DNA from 4 places in the Brucella pituitosa genome. Region 3 is predicted to be linked to each of the others. Evidence: predicted binding sites of a transcription regulator. Region 3 holds the regulator's gene; each other region holds the start of a gene.

Region 1 (5,303 bases), 1.1 Mb from region 3:
CCGGTGCCCCAGCCATAAGGCATCGGCATTTCACGGCTTGCAAACGGCACCTGATAACCGGGAATAGCGATGGCTTTCAGGATCGCACGACGGATCATCCGCTTTGTCTGCTCATCCAGATAGGCGAAATTGTAATTGGCTAAATCGCTCATTCTGCTGCTTCCTTGCCCTGAATTTGCGTTTCCTCATATTCGGCACGCATCCGGCGGATGAGGTCGAGCTCCGCCTGAAAATCCACGTAATGCGGCAATTTCAGATGCTCGACAAAGCCAGTCGACTGCACATTGTCGGAATGGGAGATGACGAATTCTTCATCCTGCGCCGGTGCTGTCACATCCGTATCGAATTCACGAACGCGAAGCGCACGGTCGCAAAGCGACATCGACATGGCTTTGCGTTCGCTCTGCCCGAACACCAGACCATACCCACGGGTGAATTGTGGTGCCTGCTTGGACGAGCCTTTAAACTGGCTCACCATCTGGCATTCGGTCAGCTGCACGCGACCAAGCGATATGGAAAAGCCCAACTCCGGTACGTCGAACTCGACTTCCACTTCACCAATGCGGATTTCACCGACAAAGGGATGCGTGTTGCCATAGCCGCGCTGCGTGGAATAACCGAGCGCCAGCAGGAAACCTTCATCACCGCGCGCCAAGGCCTGCAAGCGCAGATCGCGCGGCATCGGGAACGTCCACGGTTCGCGGGTAAGATCGCCCGGCTCATGCCCTTCCGGCATTGCACCATCTTCCTCGATCATGCCGTTGACGCCGAGAATATCGGTAACGCGTGGCGTCGCCTCAGCTTCCGTCGCACGCACTTCCGGTTCAGGGACGCTCACGTCGCCTGCCAATTCCGGATCAAGCAGTCGATGTGTGTAGTCAAATGTCGGCCCCAAGAGCTGCCCACCGGGCAGATCCTTATAGGTGGCCGAAATGCGGCGTTCGATCAGCATGTTCGCGGTTTCAAGTGGCAGCGAATAGCCAAAACGCGGCAAGGTTGTGCGGTAGGCACGGACCAGAAAGATTGCCTCAATCAGATCGCCACGCGACTGGCGCACGGCGAGTGCCGCAAGTTCGCGATCATAAAGCGAGCCTTCGGCCATGACACGATCAACGGCGAGACCCAGCTGTTCAGCAATCTGGTCAAGACGCAACGCTGGAACCGAGCGGTCACCGCGACGGCGATCATCAAGCAGACGGTGGGCATTGCGGATGGCGGTTTCACCGCCCTTTACAGCAACATACATGGATCAGCCCTCCAAATTAATAATACGGGTGGTACGCGGTAGAGCTGCGACGTTGCCGTCAGCGACGAGCACCAGATCGATACCCAGCGGAAACAACGCGCCATTTTCACGCCATTGCGCGGCAAAATCCTGCGGCAAACCATCAACGGTCAGCACAGTTTCATCCTTGATGCCCGGGCCTTTGAGGCTGAAACTCTGCCCGCTCGTCAGAGACGAAACTGCTAGAACAACAGTCGTCGAACGGTCCGGAAATTCCGCATTGCCCTGCGCAAAAGAAGAGAGAACAGGCAAGGATTGCGCGCTTGTGACAAGCGCAAACTGCGCTTTGGACTGGTCATCGACGATTGGTGTGCCGGTATGGAATGTAAGCCAGGCCGTCGCGTCCTTGTTGGCAACGATTTCAGCATCAACCCAGACGCTGGCGTCGTGATCAAGCAATGTTGCAGCAATCACACCAAGCTCAGGCGTAAGCGGCTGTGGTGGCATCGCAGCTTGAACCAACGAATAAATGCGGCCGGGATTTGCAATAGCGTGCATCACAGCATGAAACGCCGATTGCGCCTCATTAACCGGATCAGCCAGACCGCCTTCGAAAGCAGAAGAAGAGTGGAGCATCAGTTATCCCCCCGAACCATAGTGAAGAAATCGACCTTGGTGGCAGCGGCCTCGGCGCGCAGCTTGGTATCCGCATCATCAATGCGGCTGCGCAGCACGTTCAGCACCTGGCTCTCAACAGCGTCACGCCGATCTTCATCGAGCCACAGCGCATCGAACAAGGCAGCGAGCTTCGCCTTTTCCTGATCGCGTCCGAGTGCATAAGAATGACCAACTGAGCCATCGGACAGACGAACGGTCGCTCTCGTTACTGTCGCTTCACCGACATTGAATGGCGCACCGCCGCCGCCAATGCGACCGCGCAGCATAACCAGTCCGGTTTCGGGACCACGCAAGACCTCAAATTCCGGCTTATTCGGCCAGTTCTGCCAGAATAATTTCAGTTCTTCGCCACTGGCGTGCGCTAGAACTGCCAAGCTGGCCTGACGTGCAATCTGCGTCGCATCTGGCGCCGTTCTGTTTCCAGTCGTGAAGCTCGCTCCACTTTCACCCGTGCTATGCCGCGTCGTCTGCATGAGCTTATCCGCCCTACCCTAATCTTGTTGACTTTATCGCTTCAGTTGTCTATTTATCTAGACAACTATACAATAACACCATTCTTATACCCTGCCAATGACAGGACGATGACAAAGCATGGCAAAGACAAAACGAATTGAACGAAACAGCGGCGTAGCCATCTGGCGGCAAATTGCCGATGAGATACGCGGCGATATCATGGCCGGGAAACTTCAGTCAGGCGCCCGCATGCCCGCCGAGATGGAATTGGCTGATCGGTTTGGTGTCAATCGCCACACAGTCCGCAGCGCCATTGCCGCGCTGACACAGGAAGGTGTGCTGCGTGCCGAGCAAGGGCGCGGCACCTTCGTTGCCAATGCGAAGCGTCTCACCTACCAGATCGGACGCCGCACCCGCATTTCGCAATCGCTGGCTTCGCAGGTACGCGACATGAAGGGCACGCTGCTCGCTTCCGGCACAGCACCCGCCTCTCCGGATATAGCCGAGGCTCTTGAGATCGAACCCGGCTCACCTGTCATGCGGCTGGAGACCTTACACAGCGCAGACGGACGCCCCGTATCGCGCGCAACACTCTGGATCAGAGCCGAACAATTCCCGGAAATCGCCAAGGATTATGAGGAAAGTGGTTCAATCACCGTGGCTTTTCGAAAAGCAGGCATTGCCGATTACTTCCGTAAATCGACAATTATATCTGCCCGTCATGCGGATTCGGATGATCTGAAACATTTAAAACTTTCGCCCGGCGCAATTGTGCTGACAGCTAAGGCAATCAATGTGAATACCGACGGGGTGCCTATCCAGTATTCGCTGACACGGTTTTCTGCTGACAGCATGGAATTTTCTATCGACACTTATCCTGGCGCCCCGCAGATGAATGACATGAACTGAATCTTGTTAGCGCTAAACCGCTCTCAAAGCGCTATGAACGCGGCACTGATCAAAAGCCCGCCACACAGACAGGAAATCACCGATGACCGTGACCATTTTTCACAACCCGAAATGCGGTACCTCGCGCAATACGCTGGCGATGATCCGTGCGAGTGGCGAAGAGCCCGTCATCGTCGAATATGTGCAGAATCCGCCCACGCCGGAACGTCTGGTTGGCCTGCTTGCAGCAATGAACCTGACACCGCGCGAACTGCTGCGCGAAAAAGGCACACCCTATGCAGAACTCGGCCTGTCCGATCCGAAATGGACCGATGCCGAGCTGATCGACTTCATGATGGCCCATCCGATCCTGATCAACAGGCCTATTGTTGAAACACCGCTCGGCACCAGGCTTTGCCGTCCTTCCGAACTGGTTCTGCCGCTTCTGGAAAACCCCGTTGCTTCATTCACCAAAGAAGACGGCGAGCAGGTTAAATCTGAGGAAAAGTCACACTGACGAACTCGGAATCGGACATCATGTTTCCTAGAGAATTGGAAGTATAATCCAAAAGAAAAGGCGCTGTAAAACAGCGCCTTATCATATTTCACTTATAAACTGGATTATGTCCGTTCTCAGAACGGAATTTCGTCGTCCAGATCGCGCGAGAAACCACCGCTGTTGCCACCCTGATTGGATGGACCAGACGAGCCGAAATCACCGCCGCCACCGGAATAATCAGACATCTGGTTGCGATTACCACCGCCACCGCCGAACGAACGACCTTCACCGCCGCCTTCACCACGACTGTCGAGCATCTGCAATTCACCACGGAACTTCTGCAGCACGATTTCGGTGCTGTAACGATCATTACCGTTTTGATCCTGCCACTTACGTGTCTGGAGCGCACCTTCGATATAAACCTTGGAACCCTTCTTCAGATACTGCTCAGCCACTTTGGCGAGGTTCTCATTGAAGATGACAACGCTGTGCCACTCGGTGCGATCCTTGCGCTCGCCGCTCTGACGGTCGCGCCAGCTTTCCGAGGTTGCGATGCGCAGATTAGCAATCTGATCACCAGAATTGAGGCGACGGATTTCTGGATCAGCACCAAGATTGCCGACCAGAATGACTTTATTGACGCTACCAGCCATCGAAAACTTACTCCGGATCTCTCGCATACACTTGTTGAGCGGGCTCTTGCCCTGCCAAACGGTGCCTGCTCCTAAAGAATGGCCAATCACCTGAATGTACTGACCTGAAATTCAGCTACCACCTTACAGCAGCAGCCACCGCTGCGCTCATCCCAGCGCCGCGAATTCAACCAATGTCCACAGAAGTTATGTTCTTGTTTTGTTCAAATTACAAGTACATACATCACTTTCCATGCATTTTTCACATGTTGGAGGCCTTAAATGAAAAGCCATCAAATGACCATCCAAGGAAAAGCCCTGCCGCTCACTGTTTCTTTGGCGCGCAGGGCTTGGGGTTGAGCATAGCTCTTATATCGACAGTACTTCGCCGATAAATCTAATCGGAAATCTGAAATATGAGACCAGATCGCCGCGCATTTTTTAAATTTTCTGCAATCACTCGTTTCAATCAAAAAAGCGTCATTCCTTGCAAATGAAGCAATTATGACTGCAAGCAATTGTGCTTCCATCAATGTGAAAGCTATGCAACGTCGTCAGGTGGACTCATGCTCCTTTACCTCCCGGTTCGTTGGCTCAACTGGCGGGACCTCTTGCCGATATCGTTTCATCCCTTTCCGATATCTCTCCGCAACCAGTGAGTATGGGTAGTGTGCTCCTGTCAGGAGTGACAGTCAACGCTCTTGCGTTCACATTTCGTATCGCCTATCAGAAGGCTGGTTGTTCGATCTTTGTTCTGGTGCTAAATGTGCCAATAGCGATTGAGCAGCCCCCCTTCTCCTTGGAGGGGTTCATCCCCATATTGTGGAGCGGCGCGACGTAAGTTTCATCGGCGCCTGAAGACTCCATGACATGACGAAACAGGCAGGACGCGGAATGAGCGATCAGAAATTCATTTCCATACGTGGCG
Region 2 (5,303 bases), 780 kb from region 3:
CTCGTTCCACCAGCTTTTATGAAGCGATTGGTGCGACCAAAAATCCGATGTTTTCGGATGAAACAGGATCCTGCATGGTGTTCTCTGACACCATCCACGCGATGGTCCTCAGCCATGACAAGTTCAGCCAGTTCACGCCAAAGAAGATTTCTGATGCGAATGCTACAAGCGAAGTGTTGATCTGCTTATCAGCGGACAGCAAGGCGGAAGTGGATGAAACAATTGAGAAAGCCGTGAAGGCTGGCGGTCGGGCCGACCCTGCTGCCAAGCAGGATTATGGTTTCATGTATGGTCGCAGCTTTGAAGACCTTGATGGCCATATATGGGAACTGATGTGGATGGATATGGAAGCCGCTGCCAAAGCTATGGGCTAAATCTGGAGCATTTTCAGCAAAAGTGCGAAGCGGTTTTGCGTGGGATAATGCGAAAAATAAACAGAGCATTTTCTGCAAAAGTGCGTGAGCTTTTTGCGCGGAATAATGCGGAAACGAAATAGAGCGGTTCCACGATTAATATCAGCGGGAACCGTTCTAAAAGACAGGGGGCTGAGACATATGGGAGGAGAAATCCATGTCTGGTTTAAATGTCTGCCTCTGGTTTGATAACAAGGCCGAAGAGGCAGCTAATTATTACGTGTCGCTCTTCCGTGATTTGGGAAGGCCTGCATCAATTGATGGTTTTATCCGCTTTGAACATGGTCATCAAACTGGCGGTACGGATGTCGTGACCGCAAACTTTACGCTGGACGGACAGGCGATGACCGCTCTGAATGGTGGACCGGAGTTCAAGTTCAATCTGGCCACATCGCTTATTCTGAAATGTAAGGATCAGGCAGAGCTTGATGCATTTTGGGACAGGTTGCTGGAAGGTGGCTCGCCAATGGAATGCAGTTGGCTTACGGATAAATATGGTTTTGCCTGGCAAATTGTGCCGGAATTTCTGCTCGATATCCTGCAAGACGGTGCGCCGGACGTCAGACAGCGTGTCGCAAATGCCATGATGACAATGGTCAAGATCGATATTGCAACGTTGGAAGCAGCGCGCGACGCGCGTTAATTTCGCACGGCCGCAACAGCATCATAGCCATAAAGCCAGTCCAGATCTTTCAGGAAACTATCCGGGCTGCGCATGGCAAAGAGCATGTTGCGGCCGAGCGCAAAGACGCCGGTTGAGTGATAGGCAAACTTATTCAGCTGCCCTCGTTTGGCGACAGCAGCAATCCGTTCCTTGCGTACTTTGTCGAAATGCTGAAGCGCTGCCGTTTGATCGGTCGCATCCAATGCTTCCGCAAGTGCTGCGGCATCTTCAATGGCCATGGCTGCACCTTGCGCCCCAAAAGGCGTAACAGCATGAGAAGCATCGCCGAGCAGAATCGTGCGTCCTTCGCAGACAAATTGCGCGTCTGGCATCTCGAACAATGGCCAGTAAGTCCATTCTGGCGCTGTAGCGATCACATCACGGACCGCCGGATGCCAGTTCTGGTAAATTGATTTGAGCCGCTCGCGATCTCCGGCCTTTGACCAGCCTTCGCCCGGGTTTTCACCACCCGTTATTGCGACGAAGTTGAAATACGCCCCACCTTTGACCGGATAGGCGATAAAATGAACCTGTTTGCCCAACCATGCCGATACAGCCTTTTTGAGCGGCAGCGCATTGATAAAAGTTGCGGGCAAATCAGTGGTAGCGATAGTGCTGCGCCACGCGATGTGTCCGCTGTAGCGGGCTTTGCTATGTGCAGCATTGGCCCGCTCTGCCGACCACACGCCGTCGCATCCAAGGAGATGGTGCGCCTTGATAGTCTCGGTTAAATTTCCGCGGCGAACCTCAGCCTCTATCTCTTGGCCAATAAGTTCGTGTCGAGTGATTTCCGAGCCAAGATTAATGTTTATGGCAGGATTTTCTAGGCAAGCAGCAAGAAGAGCGGATTGCAGATCGGCGCGGTGGCAGACGAGGTAAGGATGGTGCCAGCGTTTGAGCGCTTTATCGCCAAGCTCCATCGCGAGAAGGGGGCGTGCGCTGCGACTATCAACGAGGAAAAGTGCTTCGGGCGCGACAGCTTGTGTGGAAAGCCTGTCTGCAATACCAAGACGTTGCAGATGGCGCATGGCATTCGGGGCCAGTTGCAGGCCCGCGCCAACCTCAGAGAGCACAGTGGCTTTTTCGAAAAGCTCTACTGACCAGTCTCTGGCTGCAAGCTCAAGCGCTGCACTTAATCCTGCAACGCCCGCTCCTGCAATCAATATGCGCCCTTTGCCCAAGTTACTTTCAGGCAGCTTTGTCGGCAGGAGCTTCGTAGACGCAGCCCGCTGGAACAGTTTCGTCAGCATGAAGCTGCGCATTGTAGCGATAGAGCGTCGAGCAATAAGGGCAGACGACTTCGCTCTCATCACCCATGTCGAGGAAGACATGTGGATGATCGAAAGGAGGATTCGCGCCGACGCACATGAATTCCTTCACGCCGATTTCAATGGCATTATGGCCAGCGTCATTCTGGAAGTGTGGGATGATGTGATCGGACATGATACGCTCCGGTGCTTGTGGATCGCGACATCTGAATAGGATGGCTATTTGGGGTGGGTTTACCGCGAACGGCTTGTTTCTGGAAGCGTTTTCATCAATTCTGAAGACATTTCAAGCGGTTTGCTATCAAACTGTCATATGACAGCCATAGGCTTATGGTCGCGCCGGGATTTTCCGGTAAAAGCCGGGACAGGAAAAATGAACGAAAACAGCGTTATGGCACCCCAAACCACCGATTTGGCCTCCAATGCGAGCAGCAAGGCAGCAAATGATGTTTCTGCGGGTAAGAATGGCAGCAAAGTTCAAAACGCTCACGAAGCTTTGAACGATGACAAGACATCTGCGCTGATGCAAAGCCCCGAGCGCTTCGTCAATCGCGAGTTTTCCTGGCTTCAGTTCAATCGTCGCGTTCTGGAAGAAGCTGCGAATATCAGCCAGCCACTGCTGGAACGCCTGCGATTTCTGTCCATTTCGGCCGCCAATCTGGATGAGTTTTTCATGGTCCGCATTGCCGGACTTGCTGCACAGGTGCGTGCTGGCGTTGCCATGCGCAGCGCGGATGGCCGCACACCCCAAGAGCAGCTTGATTTCGTTCTGGAGGAGGTAGGGCGCCTTCAGGAAGGCCAGCAGGAGCGTTTGCGCACGCTGCGCGAAGAGCTTGAAAAAGAAAGCATAGAGATCGTGCGGGCTTCGGCTTTGTCGAAGCCGGAGAAGGATTGGCTTGAGAACCATTTCCTTGAGACGATTTTCCCGGTTCTGACCCCGCTTTCCATCGACCCGGCCCATCCGTTTCCGTTTATTCCAAATCTCGGCTTTTCCATTGCATTGCAATTGGCGCGTCGTCTCGACAGCCATCCGATGACCGCACTCCTGCGCATTCCTGTTGCGCTGAAGCGTTTCATCCAGCTTCCGACCGAGCAGCAGAATGCTTACCGCTTCATCACGATTGAAGACGCAGTCAGCTTGTTCATCGGGCGCCTTTTCCCAGGTTATGAAGTGCGTGGCGCAGGAACGTTCCGCATCATTCGTGACAGCGATATCGAAGTGGAAGAAGAGGCGGAAGATCTGGTGCGCCTTTTTGAGACCGCATTGAAGCGTCGTCGGCGCGGTCAGGTTATCCGTATCGAGTTTGACTCCGAAATTCCTGAAGCGCTGCGCGTGTTCGTTGCGACCGAGCTTGGCGTATCGGAAAACCGGATCAGCGTTCTGGAAGGCCTCCTCGCGCTCAACATGATTTCGGAAATTGTGTCGATTCCCCGCGATGATCTCAAGTTCATATCCTACAATCCACGCTTCCCTGAGCGTATTCGTGAACATGGCGGCGATTGCTTTGCGGCGATTCGCGAAAAGGACATTGTTGTCCACCACCCATATGAATCATTCGACGTTGTGGTACAGTTTCTGCGTCAGGCGGCCGCAGACCCGGATGTGCTGGCTATCAAGCAGACGCTTTATCGAACCTCCAATGACAGCCCGATCGTGCGCGCGCTGGTGGATGCCGCAGAAGCTGGTAAGTCAGTCACAGCACTCGTCGAGCTGAAGGCGCGCTTCGACGAAGAGGCCAATATTCGCTGGGCACGCGATCTTGAACGCGCTGGCGTGCAGGTTGTGTTCGGCTTCATTGAACTGAAAACGCATGCGAAGATGTCACTCGTGGTGCGCCGTGAAGACCAGAGACTGCGCACCTATGTGCATCTTGGCACCGGCAATTATCACCCGATCACCGCACGAATTTATACCGATCTGTCGTTCTTTACATCCGATCCGGATATTGCGCGCGATGTGGCACATATCTTCAATTTCATCACCGGCTATGCGCAGCCGGCTGAAGAGATGAAAATCGCTATTTCACCGCTGACGCTTCGCACGCGAATCCTCAAGCATATCGAGGACGAAATCACCAATGCGAAGGCCGGACAGCCTGCTGCGATCTGGATGAAGATGAATTCGCTCGTCGATCCACAGATTATTGATGCGCTCTATAAGGCAAGTCAGGCAGGCGTTCACATCGATCTGGTGGTGCGTGGCATATGTTGCCTGCGACCGGGCGTTCCTGGCCTGTCGGATAACATCCGCGCGAAGTCCATCGTTGGCCGTTTTCTTGAGCATAGTCGCATATTCTGCTTTGGAAACGGGCATGATCTGCCTTCTGGCAAGGCAATCGTCTATTTCGGTTCCGCCGATATGATGCCACGCAATCTCGACCGTCGCGTTGAGACTTTGGTGCCCATTACCAACGCCACCGTGCATCAGCAAATCCTGTCGCAGATTATGTTTGCCAACATAATTGATAACCAGCAGAGCTATCAGCTACTTGCGGATGGCACCTCTCGCCGGATAGAAAAAGAAGATGGAGAGGAAGCTTTCAACGCGCAGGAATATTTCATGACAAATCCAAGCTTGTCGGGTCGCGGAAAGTCGCTGAAGTCATCTGCCCCCCGCCTTATTGCGCATCGTAAACGCGCGCAGGCGGAAAGAAACACGACTTCATGAGTCCAGCAATCGCACAAGGCCGCTTAAAAGGCCTCAAGCCCGTCGCAGTCATCGACATTGGGTCCAACTCGATTCGTGTCGTGGTTTATGAAGGCATCGTTCGTTCGCCAACGGTGCTTTTTAACGAAAAGCTACTCTGCGGTCTTGGCAAAGGATTGGCCAAGACCGGTAAGCTTAATGAAAAATCTGTCGATATAGCATTGCGCGCATTGAAACGGTTTCGCGTTCTGGCCGAACAGGCTGGCGCGATTTCCATTCATGCGCTGGCAACTGCAGCTGCGCGCGAAGCG
Region 3 (5,303 bases):
AAGATGCGCGGCGACAAGGTCTGCGTGTTTTATGGCGAGAAACAGGCTCTGTTCGAAGTCGATCTGGATGTTCCGGAAAAGATGGTTACAGCGCTTATCGGTCCTTCGGGCTGCGGCAAGTCTACATTCCTGCGTTCGCTCAATCGCATGAACGACACGATTGAAGGCTGCCGTATCGTAGGCAATATCACGCTCGACAACGAAGACATTTACGATCCGAAGATCGACGTGGTTGAATTGCGTGCCCGTGTCGGCATGGTGTTTCAGAAGCCAAATCCATTTCCGAAGTCGATCTTCGAGAACGTGGCTTATGGCCCGCGTATCCACGGTCTGGCACGCAACAAGACCGATCTCGAAGAGATCGTCGTAACCAGCCTCAAGAAGGCCAGCCTCTTTGAAGAGGTCAAGGATCGTCTTCACGATGCCGGAACCGGTCTTTCCGGTGGTCAGCAGCAGCGTCTGTGCATTGCACGTGCGATTGCAGTCAGCCCGGAAGTCATCCTGATGGATGAGCCGTGCTCGGCGCTTGATCCGATTGCGACGGCCAAGGTTGAGGAGCTGATCGACGAGCTGCGCCAGAACTACACGATCGTCATCGTCACGCACTCCATGCAGCAGGCCGCTCGCGTTTCACAGCGCACCGCCATGTTCCACCTGGGCAATCTGGTGGAAGTGGGTGACACGGATGTGATGTTCACGGCACCGACCGAGAAGCGCACTCAGGACTATATCACCGGTCGCTTTGGTTAACATTTCAGCAGAAGCAGGAACCATCTTCGGTTTCGCTTCCCTGTAATCCTTACTTCGAGGTCTATTATGGCGTCTCAGCATACCGTTACCGCTTACGACGAAGAACTGCAGTTCCTGACCCATAAGATCGCTGAAATGGGCGGTCATGCGGAACGTATGGTCGAGCAGTCCGTTGCAGCGATTGTCAACGCCGACAATGCGCTTGCTCAGCGCGTTATCTCCGATGATCTCATCCTTGATGCAAGCGAGCGTGAGATTGACGACAAGGCCGTCATGATCATCGCAAAGCGCCAGCCTATGGCTGTCGATCTTCGTGAAATCATCGGCTCGATCCGCATATCGGCCGATCTGGAACGCGTGGGCGATCTTGGCAAAAACATTGCCAAGCGCGTTGCCGCCGTCTCGGAATCGCGCCAGCCGGTCAAGCTCTATCGTGGACTTGAAACACTGGCTGAACTCGCTCTGACCCAGCTCAAAGACGTGCTCGATGCCTATGCAACGCGCTCGGTACAGCAGATCAATGTTGTTCGCGATCGCGATGATGAAATTGACTCGATGTACACCTCGCTGTTCCGCGAGTTGCTCACCTATATGATGGAAGATCCGCGCAACATTTCAGCCTGCACGCATCTTCTGTTCTGCGCAAAGAATATTGAGCGCATTGGCGATCATGCAACCAACATTGCCGAGACGGTCTATTACATCGTGACTGGCCTGCAAATGCCTGCGGAACGCCCAAAAGAAGACCTGAGCCACGGTATCGTCGTGGACGAGGCGCGTAAATCCTGATGGTATTTTGCGCTGCATCATTGCGGCGCAAAATCTCTGCATGTGTAAGAATAGCGCGGCGGCACGCGGTCGACGGGGGGACTGTATCTTCTGCGCTCTAAATTCTGGATAGGAAATACTGGATGTCACAGGCACCCAAGATTGCTGTGGTTGAAGACGAAGAAGCCCTGAGCGTACTCTTGCGTTACAATCTGGAAGCAGAAGGTTATCAGGTCGATGCGATGCTGCGCGGCGATGAAGCCGAAATCACGCTTCGCGAAAACGTACCGGATCTGCTTATTCTGGACTGGATGCTTCCTGGTGTATCGGGGATCGAACTTTGCCGTCGTCTGCGTCAATGGCCGGAAACCGAGCGTCTGCCGATCATCATGCTGACTGCGCGTGGCGAAGAAAGCGAACGTGTCCGTGGCCTGAGTGTGGGTGCTGACGATTATGTCGTAAAGCCCTTCTCGACACCGGAACTGCTTGCGCGGGTGAAAGCCATGCTGCGCCGTGCCAATCCCAGCGTTCTCTCGCATGTGCTCAAGGTTGGGGATCTGGTGCTCGACCGTCAGCAGCACCGTGTCTATCGCAAGGAAAAGGAAGTCCGCCTCGGACCCACAGAATTCCGCTTGCTTGAATATTTCATGATGTCACCGGGCCGTGTCTTCTCCCGCAGCCAGTTGCTCGATGGTGTCTGGGGCCCGGATATCTATGTCGACGACCGCACGGTCGACGTGCATGTCGGACGTTTGCGCAAGGCGATCAATGTCGGGCGCGCACTCGATCCAATTCGCACGGTGCGTGGCGCAGGCTACTCATTCGGGTGATCAAATCTCGACTTGCAGAACGTCTCAGAAGCGGTCCGTTACTGAAAATGTGACGGGCCGTTTTGCATGAAGGGAGCGAACGATGCGACTCAGCATTCGGACTCGCGATTCGGTGATGTTGCCCAAATCTGTACCAAAAACGGTCAATATCACGCGATGTTACATCAATCGTGACAAAGTTGAATAAGCCTTGAAATCGGCGTCAAAAACAGCATCTGAAAAGTCAAAAAAGATGGCTGCGTAAAATCTTGAAACATCAGTGAAATAAGGCAGCGATGTGGCCTGTATTTCAGCAAATTGAATCGCGTTAAATCAATAACTTATAAGATTTGCTAAATCACGTTAAGGATTTGTTAATAAATTTAAGGGGTTTGTGGGGAAAATTCAACTTTGGATTCGGGTTCGATTGGCCACCGTTTTGGTGGCTTTGTCATTTTAGGAATTTGACCGTTCGCCTTTTTTTGGCCTAAAAATTCCAAAACCTTGAATGCAATGAGTGACAGCAGAACGTTTATTATTTGATTTTCGTTCTATTTGGCTGGAGCGCCGGGTGTCTCAATTGGATGCACAAAGGCTGCTCTGTTAGTTCAAATCTGCTGCATAGTTTTATGCAGTGGCACCACAGCCAGGTTTCAAACGCCTTTTGCGGGGCGGAGGCCGGGTTGGATCAATTAAGGGTCCTAACGATGAGACTGAGCCGTTGACGCGCGCTGCTAAGTGGAAACTGCCCGTTATCCTCGGGCTCCTGGTTGCTCCATTTGTGGTGACAGGTTGCACGACGACCGGAGGCACAGCCAAGACCAAATCCGATAAGACGGCGGCGGTCAGCCACGTCAAGTCGGTCAATGGCGTTAAGACTTTCACCTATACCGCCAGAGACCGTGAATGTCTTGAACGTGCGATGTTCTTTGAATCGAACCGTTCAAGCCCCGATGGCCTGATGGCTGTCGGTACTGTTGTCATGAACCGTCTCGCATCCGGCAGCTATCCGGATACGATCTGTGGTGTTGTGGGCCAGAAGAACCAGTTTGCGCCGGGCGTTCTGAGCCGCAAGATGAATTCCAGGGCAATGCCAGATGTTCAGGCAGCGGCTGATTCCATTCTCAAGGGCAAGCGTCACCCTTCCTTGAAGAACTCCATGTTCTTCCACACAGCTGGCCTGAAGTTCCCATACCGCAACATGCATTACGTGCTGGTTGCGGGTGGAAACTCTTTCTACGAAAAGCGTGGTCGTGATGGCGAGCTGGAGAATCCGGTTCCACAGACTCCGTACAATCTGGCCTATGCTTCCACACCACAGGCACCATCCATGCCAGAAGGTCCGTTCTACAACGTAACTGATCAGCAGGATGCCACTGTTCCACAGGCACAGCCAACAGTGCAGGTTGCGTTGGCTGAAGCAGCAAAGACGACTGAAACTCAGCAGAATGGCGGCGTGGGTCCGCAGGCCCGTGGTGACCGTCTGGCGACGCTTCCTGTGAAGCCTGCTGAAAAGCCGGCGCTGACGCAGGTGGCGAGCTACCAGCCAACATTTGATGAAACGGCTCCAGCGGTGGAAAACGTATCTCTCGGCTACACAGCCGATAAGAAGCATGTTGATGCAATCGGTGCGATGCTTCTGTCGCAGGAGCGTCCGGAATCTCCGCTTTAAAAGTGACTTTGCTAGACAAAAAAAGCGCCCCGAAAGGGCGCTTTTTTATTGCTCGACCTGATTATCACTTGGCCTGTCTGTTACCTGGCCTGAACTGGCACTGGTCGATAAACCGGTTGATAGATGACCATCGGTGTGTCGTAGAAATCGGCACGGTTCTGCCAGGCGCGGCGATCTGCTCTGCGGTCGAGATCAAGCTGCAACAGGCAGTTGGAAAATGCATCGGATTTTTGTTTGAAACCATAGCTGCGGCAGGTTTGTTCATCTGCGGCGCGGCGCTGTTCCGGAGTCATGGTTTGACAACCTGCAAGCAGGCCCGCCAGACCAAGGATAATAAGCACGCTCTTCTTCATAGCCGTTGCTCTCGTTACATAAAAATTTCTATCGACCGCTCCATTAATATAACGCAGTGGCAGGAAAAAGCGTGGTGAAATTAAGTCATCTGATAGACTGCAACTGATTCTTTCAAACACGAGGCTTGCAGCCATATGGCACATGACAATAACGCTCCCGTCATCGATCCGGTAAAACTCGAACGTCTGGCTGAAGTGGCTGTACGCGTCGGGCTGCAATTGCGTGAAGGCCAGGATCTTGTCATCACTGCACCTGTCGTTGCTCTGCCACTGGTGCGCCTGATCGCCAAACACGCCTATAGAGCTGGCGCAGGCGTTGTGACGCCGTTCTTCTCTGATGATGCGATTGCGCTGGCGCGCTATGAAAATGCGTCCGATGAGAGTTTTGATCGTGCGGCTGGCTGGCTCTATGAAGGCATGGCCAAGGCCTATGCGAATGGCGCGGCGCGCCTTGCGATTGCGGCGGACAATCCGATGCTGCTGTCCTCGCAGGACCCGTCCAAGGTTTCGCGCGCCAATCGCGCCAATTCCAAAGCCTATCAGCCAGCACTCGAAAAGATTGCCGGTTTCGACATCAACTGGAATATCATTTCCTATCCGAACCCGGAATGGGCGAAGCTGATGTTCCCGGATGATGCGCAAGACGTTGCGACTCGTAAGCTTGCCAACGCGATTTTTGCTGCATCGCGTGTCGATGTGGACGATCCGGTTGGTGCATGGGCAGCGCATAATGCAGCATTGCGCACCCGCACACGTTTCCTGAACAGCAAGGCTTACAGCGCTCTGCATTTCAAGGGACCGGGCACCGATCTGACGGTGGGTCTTGCCGATGGCCACGAATGGCATGGCGGTGCATCGACTGCCAAGAACGGCATTACCTGCAACCCGAATATTCCAACCGAAGAAGTCTTCACCACGCCGCATGCGCTGCGCGTCGACGGCCATATATCG
Region 4 (5,303 bases), 1.1 Mb from region 3:
CGCAGGAGCAATGCGCAGGATCAAACGCTGATCAAAAGGCGACGGGATAATGTGGTCCGGTCCGAAAGTCGGTGTGTCGCCTGAATAGGCGCGGGCGGCTACGTCTGAAGGTTCTTCGCGTGCAAGTGCTGCAATGGCACGAACCGCTGCAAGCTTCATTTCTTCGTTGATCGCCGTCGCACCGACATCAAGCGCGCCACGGAAAATATATGGGAAGCAGAGAACATTGTTGACCTGGTTCGGATAATCCGACCGTCCGGTACAAATCATGGCATCAGCACGTGCTTCACGAGCGGCTTCCGGCATGATTTCCGGATTTGGGTTTGCAAGCGCCATGATAAGCGGCTTGTCTGCCATCTGCTTGAGCAGTTCAGGCTTGAGAACGCCCGCTGCTGACAGTCCAAGGAAGACGTCGGCGCCGCCAATGACATCGGCGAGTACGCGCGCGTCAGTCTTCTGCGCATAAATTTCCTTCCAACGATCCATAAGGGTGTTACGGCCTTCATAGACCACACCTTCGAGATCACAGACCCAGATATTTTCGCGCTTGGCACCGAGATTGACGAGGAGATTAAGACAGGCGAGTGCTGCTGCACCGGCACCTGACGTTACTATCTTTGCGTCTTCGATCTTTTTGCCGGCAAGTTCCAGACCATTAAGCACTGCCGCAGCGACGATGATCGCCGTTCCGTGCTGATCGTCATGGAAAACCGGGATATTCATTTTGGCGCGGAGCTGCTCTTCAACTTCGAAGCACTCAGGTGCCTTGATGTCTTCGAGATTGATGCCGCCAAAGGTCGGCTCCAGAGCAGAAACCACGTCCACAATTCGTTCGATTTCGTGAGCGTCGATTTCGATATCGAAAACATCGATATCAGCAAATTTCTTAAAGAGGACAGCCTTGCCCTCCATTACGGGCTTGGATGCGAGCGCGCCGATATTGCCGAGACCGAGAACGGCTGTACCGTTGGAAACGACTGCTACCAGATTGCCGCGCGCCGTATATTCGGCAGCAGCGGCAGGATCTTCATGGATTGCCAGGCAAGGGGCCGCGACGCCAGGCGAGTAGGCAAGCGCAAGATCGCGCTGATTGCCAAGCGGCTTGGTGGCCTGAATTTCCAGCTTACCGGGCTTTGGATAGCGGTGGAAAAACAGTGCCGCTTCGTCAAAATCTGAACGCGTGGAAGTGGAGGGGGTCTTTTTGTTGGTCATTATCGCATCGCTTTCCGGTTCATACGCGCAGCCGGGAGAGGGAACCGCGCAGTGACGCAAATTTGCGTCTTTTGAGCCATTATCGTTCTTATCTCAAACTATCAAATCACTATAGGCTCGATTTCAAGAAGCAGTTATTCCGCAGCCGCAGGGTATTACAAATGAAACTGCTTCTTTTATGGCGGTAGACATGCCACCAAGCGCTCCTACCAATCAACCGGATTTTGGTTGACGCGCGGAAATGTCCACCTGTTCCGAGTGTTTTTGCGTCCTCTATACGGTAGTGGGCATTATTTTGCGATAAACATTCCTTGTGTCTAAACATCAAAGGGCGCACGACGGTCAGTTCCAATATCAGAATTCTTATATAAGGCTATACTTTAATAGCTAACTAGATTGAACTATTTCGCTCAATTTTTTGAGGATTATACTTAGTGAAATTCAGTAAACAGGCTAAGGATATATGCCATGAGCGCCGGTCTTGAAGATGTGGTCGCAGCTGACACTATTTTGTCAGATGTTGATGGTCTTTTGGGAAAACTTATAATTCGTGGACGGTCTCTCGATAGTCTTGTTCCTCACACTCGTGTTGAGGATTGTATCGAATTATTGTGGGATGGCTTTTTTGATGATTTTCCCAAGGGGGCTGAGCTTCAGCGTGCATTGGGCGAAGCACGCGTTCAAATCTTTCATCATACGGACGCAATTGATGATGAGCTTCTGGATTTACAGCCAATAGAAGCGGTTCGGGCGCTTATAGCGAGAATCCCGGATGGTGATGATCTCACGGCGGCTTTATATATGGTGGCTGCGCCTGCGGTTTTTACGCCAGCTATCATGCGTGCAAAGCGCGGCAGGCAGATGGTTTCGCCTGATCCATCGCTTCCGCATAGCGTTGATATTCTGCGTATGGCGAATGTTCGGATGCCTGAAGAATACGATGTTCAAGCTTTGGATAGTTATCTCGTCTCAGTTTCGGACCATGGCTTGAATGCGTCCACCTTTGCTGCACGCGTCGTAGCGTCGACCCAAGCCGGAATGACATCTTCAATTCTGGCCGCCATTGGCGCATTGAAAGGGCCACTGCATGGCGGCGCTCCTGCTCCTGTCCTCGACATGCTGGACGCTATTGGCAATGTGGAAAACGCTAAGCAATGGCTGGAAGATGCGATAGCCAGAGGCGAACGGCTGATGGGGTTTGGCCATCGCGTTTATCAGGTCAGTGATCCGCGTGCCGACGCTATTAAAGCCGCTCTTTTGCGCGTTCTGGAGAATAAGCGTAAGGACGAAAGCCGGTTGATGTTGGCCGAAGCTGTTGAGGCCGCAGCAATTTCTGCATTGGCAAGCCATAAGCCAGATCGTTCACTTGCAACCAATGTCGAATTCTACACGGCCCTTCTTCTCGAACAGCTGGATTTCCCGCGAGGGGCTTTTACCTGCGTATTTGCTATGGGACGGGCAATGGGCTGGGCCGCGCATTGTCGTGAGCAGATAAAGGAAAATAAACTCATTCGACCGAAGTCGAATTACATCGGTCCAAAACTGGAACTGGTAAGTTAAAATAAAGGTGAGAAATAGCTAACGTCACTGATTGATATGGATGGCTCGTAGTTTCTTTCTACCTTCCCAAAAGGCGCGGAACCTCCGGTTTCGCGCCTCTTTTTTCGTCGTCATATGTTTGTGACATGAATCGGGTTTTCTGCGCTCAAATCCGGGTTTTCCCAAGGTTGCCAACAGAAGGACAACCAAATGAGCGAAGAACAGATCGAGCCAAAGCAATTCCGCACTTTGTTTATCTCGGATGTGCACCTCGGCTCTAAAGCAGCTCAAGCCGAACTTTTGCTGGATTTTCTGCGCTGCCATGAGGCTGAGACTATTTATCTGGTTGGCGACATCGTTGATGGCTGGCGTCTGCGACGCAACTGGCATTGGCCGCAAGAACACAACGACGTCGTTCAGAAGCTTCTGCGCAAAAGCCGCAAAGGCGCAACTATCATCTATATTGCCGGCAATCACGACGAGTTCCTGCGAAACTTTCAAGGCACGCATTTTGGTGGCATTGAAGTCATGAACCGCGCCATCCATGAAACTGCAGACGGTCGTAAGTTTCTTGTTATCCACGGTGATCAGTTTGACGTGGTGGTGCGCAATGCACGCTTCATCGCTTATCTCGGTGATTGGGCTTACGATACGGCAATCTGGATCAACACAGTGATGAGCCGTGTCCGTGCCATGTTCGGATTGCGATATTGGTCATTCTCGGCCTGGGCCAAGTTTCGCGTTAAAAAAGCAGTCAATTTCATTGGCAATTTCGAAGACGTTGTTTCGGAAGAAGCACAGCGCATCGGTGTTGATGGTGTGATCTGCGGTCATATTCATCACGCAACCATCGAGAAGATGAATGGTGTTGAATATATCAATACGGGCGATTGGGTCGAAAGCTGCACAGCAGTTGTTGAGCATTTCGATGGTCGTATGGAGTTGCTGGAGTGGACAGAGCGCCTTAGTCAGCGGCCATCGCTTCCTGTCGTGCAGGAAGGCAATTCCAGTGGCAGAATAATCAGACTTCCGCGAGCAGCACGCAAAGCAGTGAACGGAAGCCGATGAAGAAACTGGTCATCGTCACCGACGCCTGGCATCCCCAAGTGAATGGCGTTGTAAGAACGCTGGCGAAATGCTGTGAACTGATGACCGAACGCGGTTATGAGGTTATTGTCATCTCGCCACAGGATTACCGTTCGGTTCCATGCCCAACCTATCCGGAAATTCGTCTGGCGTTGACAGCACCGTCCGCCTTTCGGCGAAAGCTGGCGCGGTTAAACCCTGATTATGTGCACATCGCAACAGAAGGCCCGCTCGGCTTTATGGCGCGACGTGCCTGCATCAAGATGGGGTGGAGCTTTACGACAAGCTTCCATACCCGGTTTCCTGAATATCTTCAGGATCGTTTTCCCATTCCGCCAAAGTGGACCTATGCGTTTCTGCGTCGTTTCCATAATGCAGCGTCGCACACACTGGTCCCGACCCAATCGATTTTGGACGATTTGCAGGGTCGCGGCTTTACCGGGCTGGAACTCTGGACGAGAGGCGTTGACCGCACACTGTTTCATCCGCGTGATGATGTGGCGAGAGAATTGCCTCAGCCAGTCTTTATATGTGTGGGCCGTGTGGCAACCGAAAAGAACCTGCCAGCGTTTCTGGAACTTGAGCTGCCCGGAACGAAGCTGATCGTCGGGGACGGTCCAGCTTTGGATGACCTTAAATCTCGTTTTCCGAAGACTGTGTTTGTCGGCAAGAAGGAGGGAAAAGATCTGGCGCGCGTCTATGCGTCGGCAGATGTTTTCGTATTTCCAAGCAGAACGGATACATTTGGTCTGGTTCTGCTCGAGGCCATTTCATCCGGCCTGCCGGTTGCGGCATTTCCCGTACCAGGTTCTGCCGACGTTATAGGTGCCACCGGGGCTGGCATTCTTTCTGATGATCTGCACCAGGCATGTCTGAAAGCACTCGAGATGCCAAGCTTTGACCCCGCCGAAGTGCTTAAACCTTTTACGTGGAAAGCCTGTGCAGACATTCTCGAAAACGTACTCTCGTCAACAAAGAGTGTCGCACAGTCAATAAACAGGGCAGACAATCAGCCCCAGACGGTCGCTTCAGGCGGATAAACCAAAGCACCATCATAATGAAGGCCGGGGACGCGATCCTGTGCCAGAAGCAGTGGACCATCAAGGTCAACCACATTGGCTTTTTGTGCGAGTAACACGGCAGGCGCCATCCCCAGCGATGTGCCAACCATGCAACCGACCATGACCTGCAAGCCAAGCGAAATCGCTTTCTCTCGCATGACCAGTCCTTCAGTCAGCCCTCCAGCCTTATCCAGCTTGATATTCACGGCATCGTAGCGCTTTGCGAGGTCTTCGAGACCCTCCGATGTGTGTACGCTCTCATCAGCACAGATAATCACCGGACGGGTGATGCGGCTTAGAATGTCGTCTTTTCCAGCGGGCAGGGGCTGCTCGATCAGAACCACGCCAGCTTTGGCCGCCGCTGCCATGTTTTCTTCGATGTTATCATCCGTCCAGCCTTCGTTT

The links. The regulator PhoB, encoded in region 3, activates phosphate uptake and scavenging genes when phosphate is short. The targets are predictions, from matches to a motif close to TGTCATNNANCTGTCAT.
Positions count from the first base shown of each region.
Region 1: the regulator PhoB is predicted to act here: its motif matches at 2,474-2,490, upstream of phnF (phosphonate metabolism transcriptional regulator PhnF).
Region 2: the regulator PhoB is predicted to act here: its motif matches at 2,653-2,669, upstream of ACSME1_RS10860 (RNA degradosome polyphosphate kinase).
Region 4: the regulator PhoB is predicted to act here: its motif matches at 2,881-2,897, upstream of ACSME1_RS00850 (UDP-2,3-diacylglucosamine diphosphatase).

Region 1 is NZ_OZ264092.1:265,696-270,998, forward strand. It holds gene ACSME1_RS01260 (alpha-D-ribose 1-methylphosphonate 5-phosphate C-P-lyase PhnJ) at 1-152, opposite strand, end outside; gene ACSME1_RS01265 (carbon-phosphorus lyase complex subunit PhnI) at 149-1,246, opposite strand; gene phnH (phosphonate C-P lyase system protein PhnH) at 1,250-1,861, opposite strand; gene phnG (phosphonate C-P lyase system protein PhnG) at 1,861-2,376, opposite strand; gene phnF (phosphonate metabolism transcriptional regulator PhnF) at 2,495-3,265, shown strand; gene arsC (arsenate reductase (glutaredoxin)) at 3,348-3,761, shown strand; gene ssb (single-stranded DNA-binding protein) at 3,878-4,396, opposite strand; gene uvrA (excinuclease ABC subunit UvrA) at 5,270-5,303, shown strand, end outside.
Region 2 is NZ_OZ264092.1:2,245,715-2,251,017, forward strand. It holds gene ACSME1_RS10840 (VOC family protein) at 1-374, shown strand, start outside; gene ACSME1_RS10845 (VOC family protein) at 571-1,056, shown strand; gene ACSME1_RS10850 (FAD-binding protein) at 1,053-2,258, opposite strand; gene ACSME1_RS10855 (zinc-finger domain-containing protein) at 2,266-2,520, opposite strand; gene ACSME1_RS10860 (RNA degradosome polyphosphate kinase) at 2,869-5,013, shown strand; gene ppx (exopolyphosphatase) at 5,010-5,303, shown strand, end outside.
Region 3 is NZ_OZ264092.1:1,469,186-1,474,488, forward strand. It holds gene pstB (phosphate ABC transporter ATP-binding protein PstB) at 1-750, shown strand, start outside; gene phoU (phosphate signaling complex protein PhoU) at 817-1,539, shown strand; gene phoB (phosphate regulon transcriptional regulator PhoB) at 1,662-2,348, shown strand; gene ACSME1_RS07105 (cell wall hydrolase) at 3,049-3,999, shown strand; gene ACSME1_RS07110 (hypothetical protein) at 4,080-4,352, opposite strand; gene ACSME1_RS07115 (aminopeptidase) at 4,488-5,303, shown strand, end outside.
Region 4 is NZ_OZ264092.1:171,338-176,640, forward strand. It holds gene ACSME1_RS00840 (NADP-dependent malic enzyme) at 1-1,212, opposite strand, end outside; gene ACSME1_RS00845 (citrate synthase/methylcitrate synthase) at 1,681-2,772, shown strand; gene ACSME1_RS00850 (UDP-2,3-diacylglucosamine diphosphatase) at 2,962-3,819, shown strand; gene ACSME1_RS00855 (glycosyltransferase family 4 protein) at 3,816-4,877, shown strand; gene dgcA (N-acetyl-D-Glu racemase DgcA) at 4,847-5,303, opposite strand, start outside.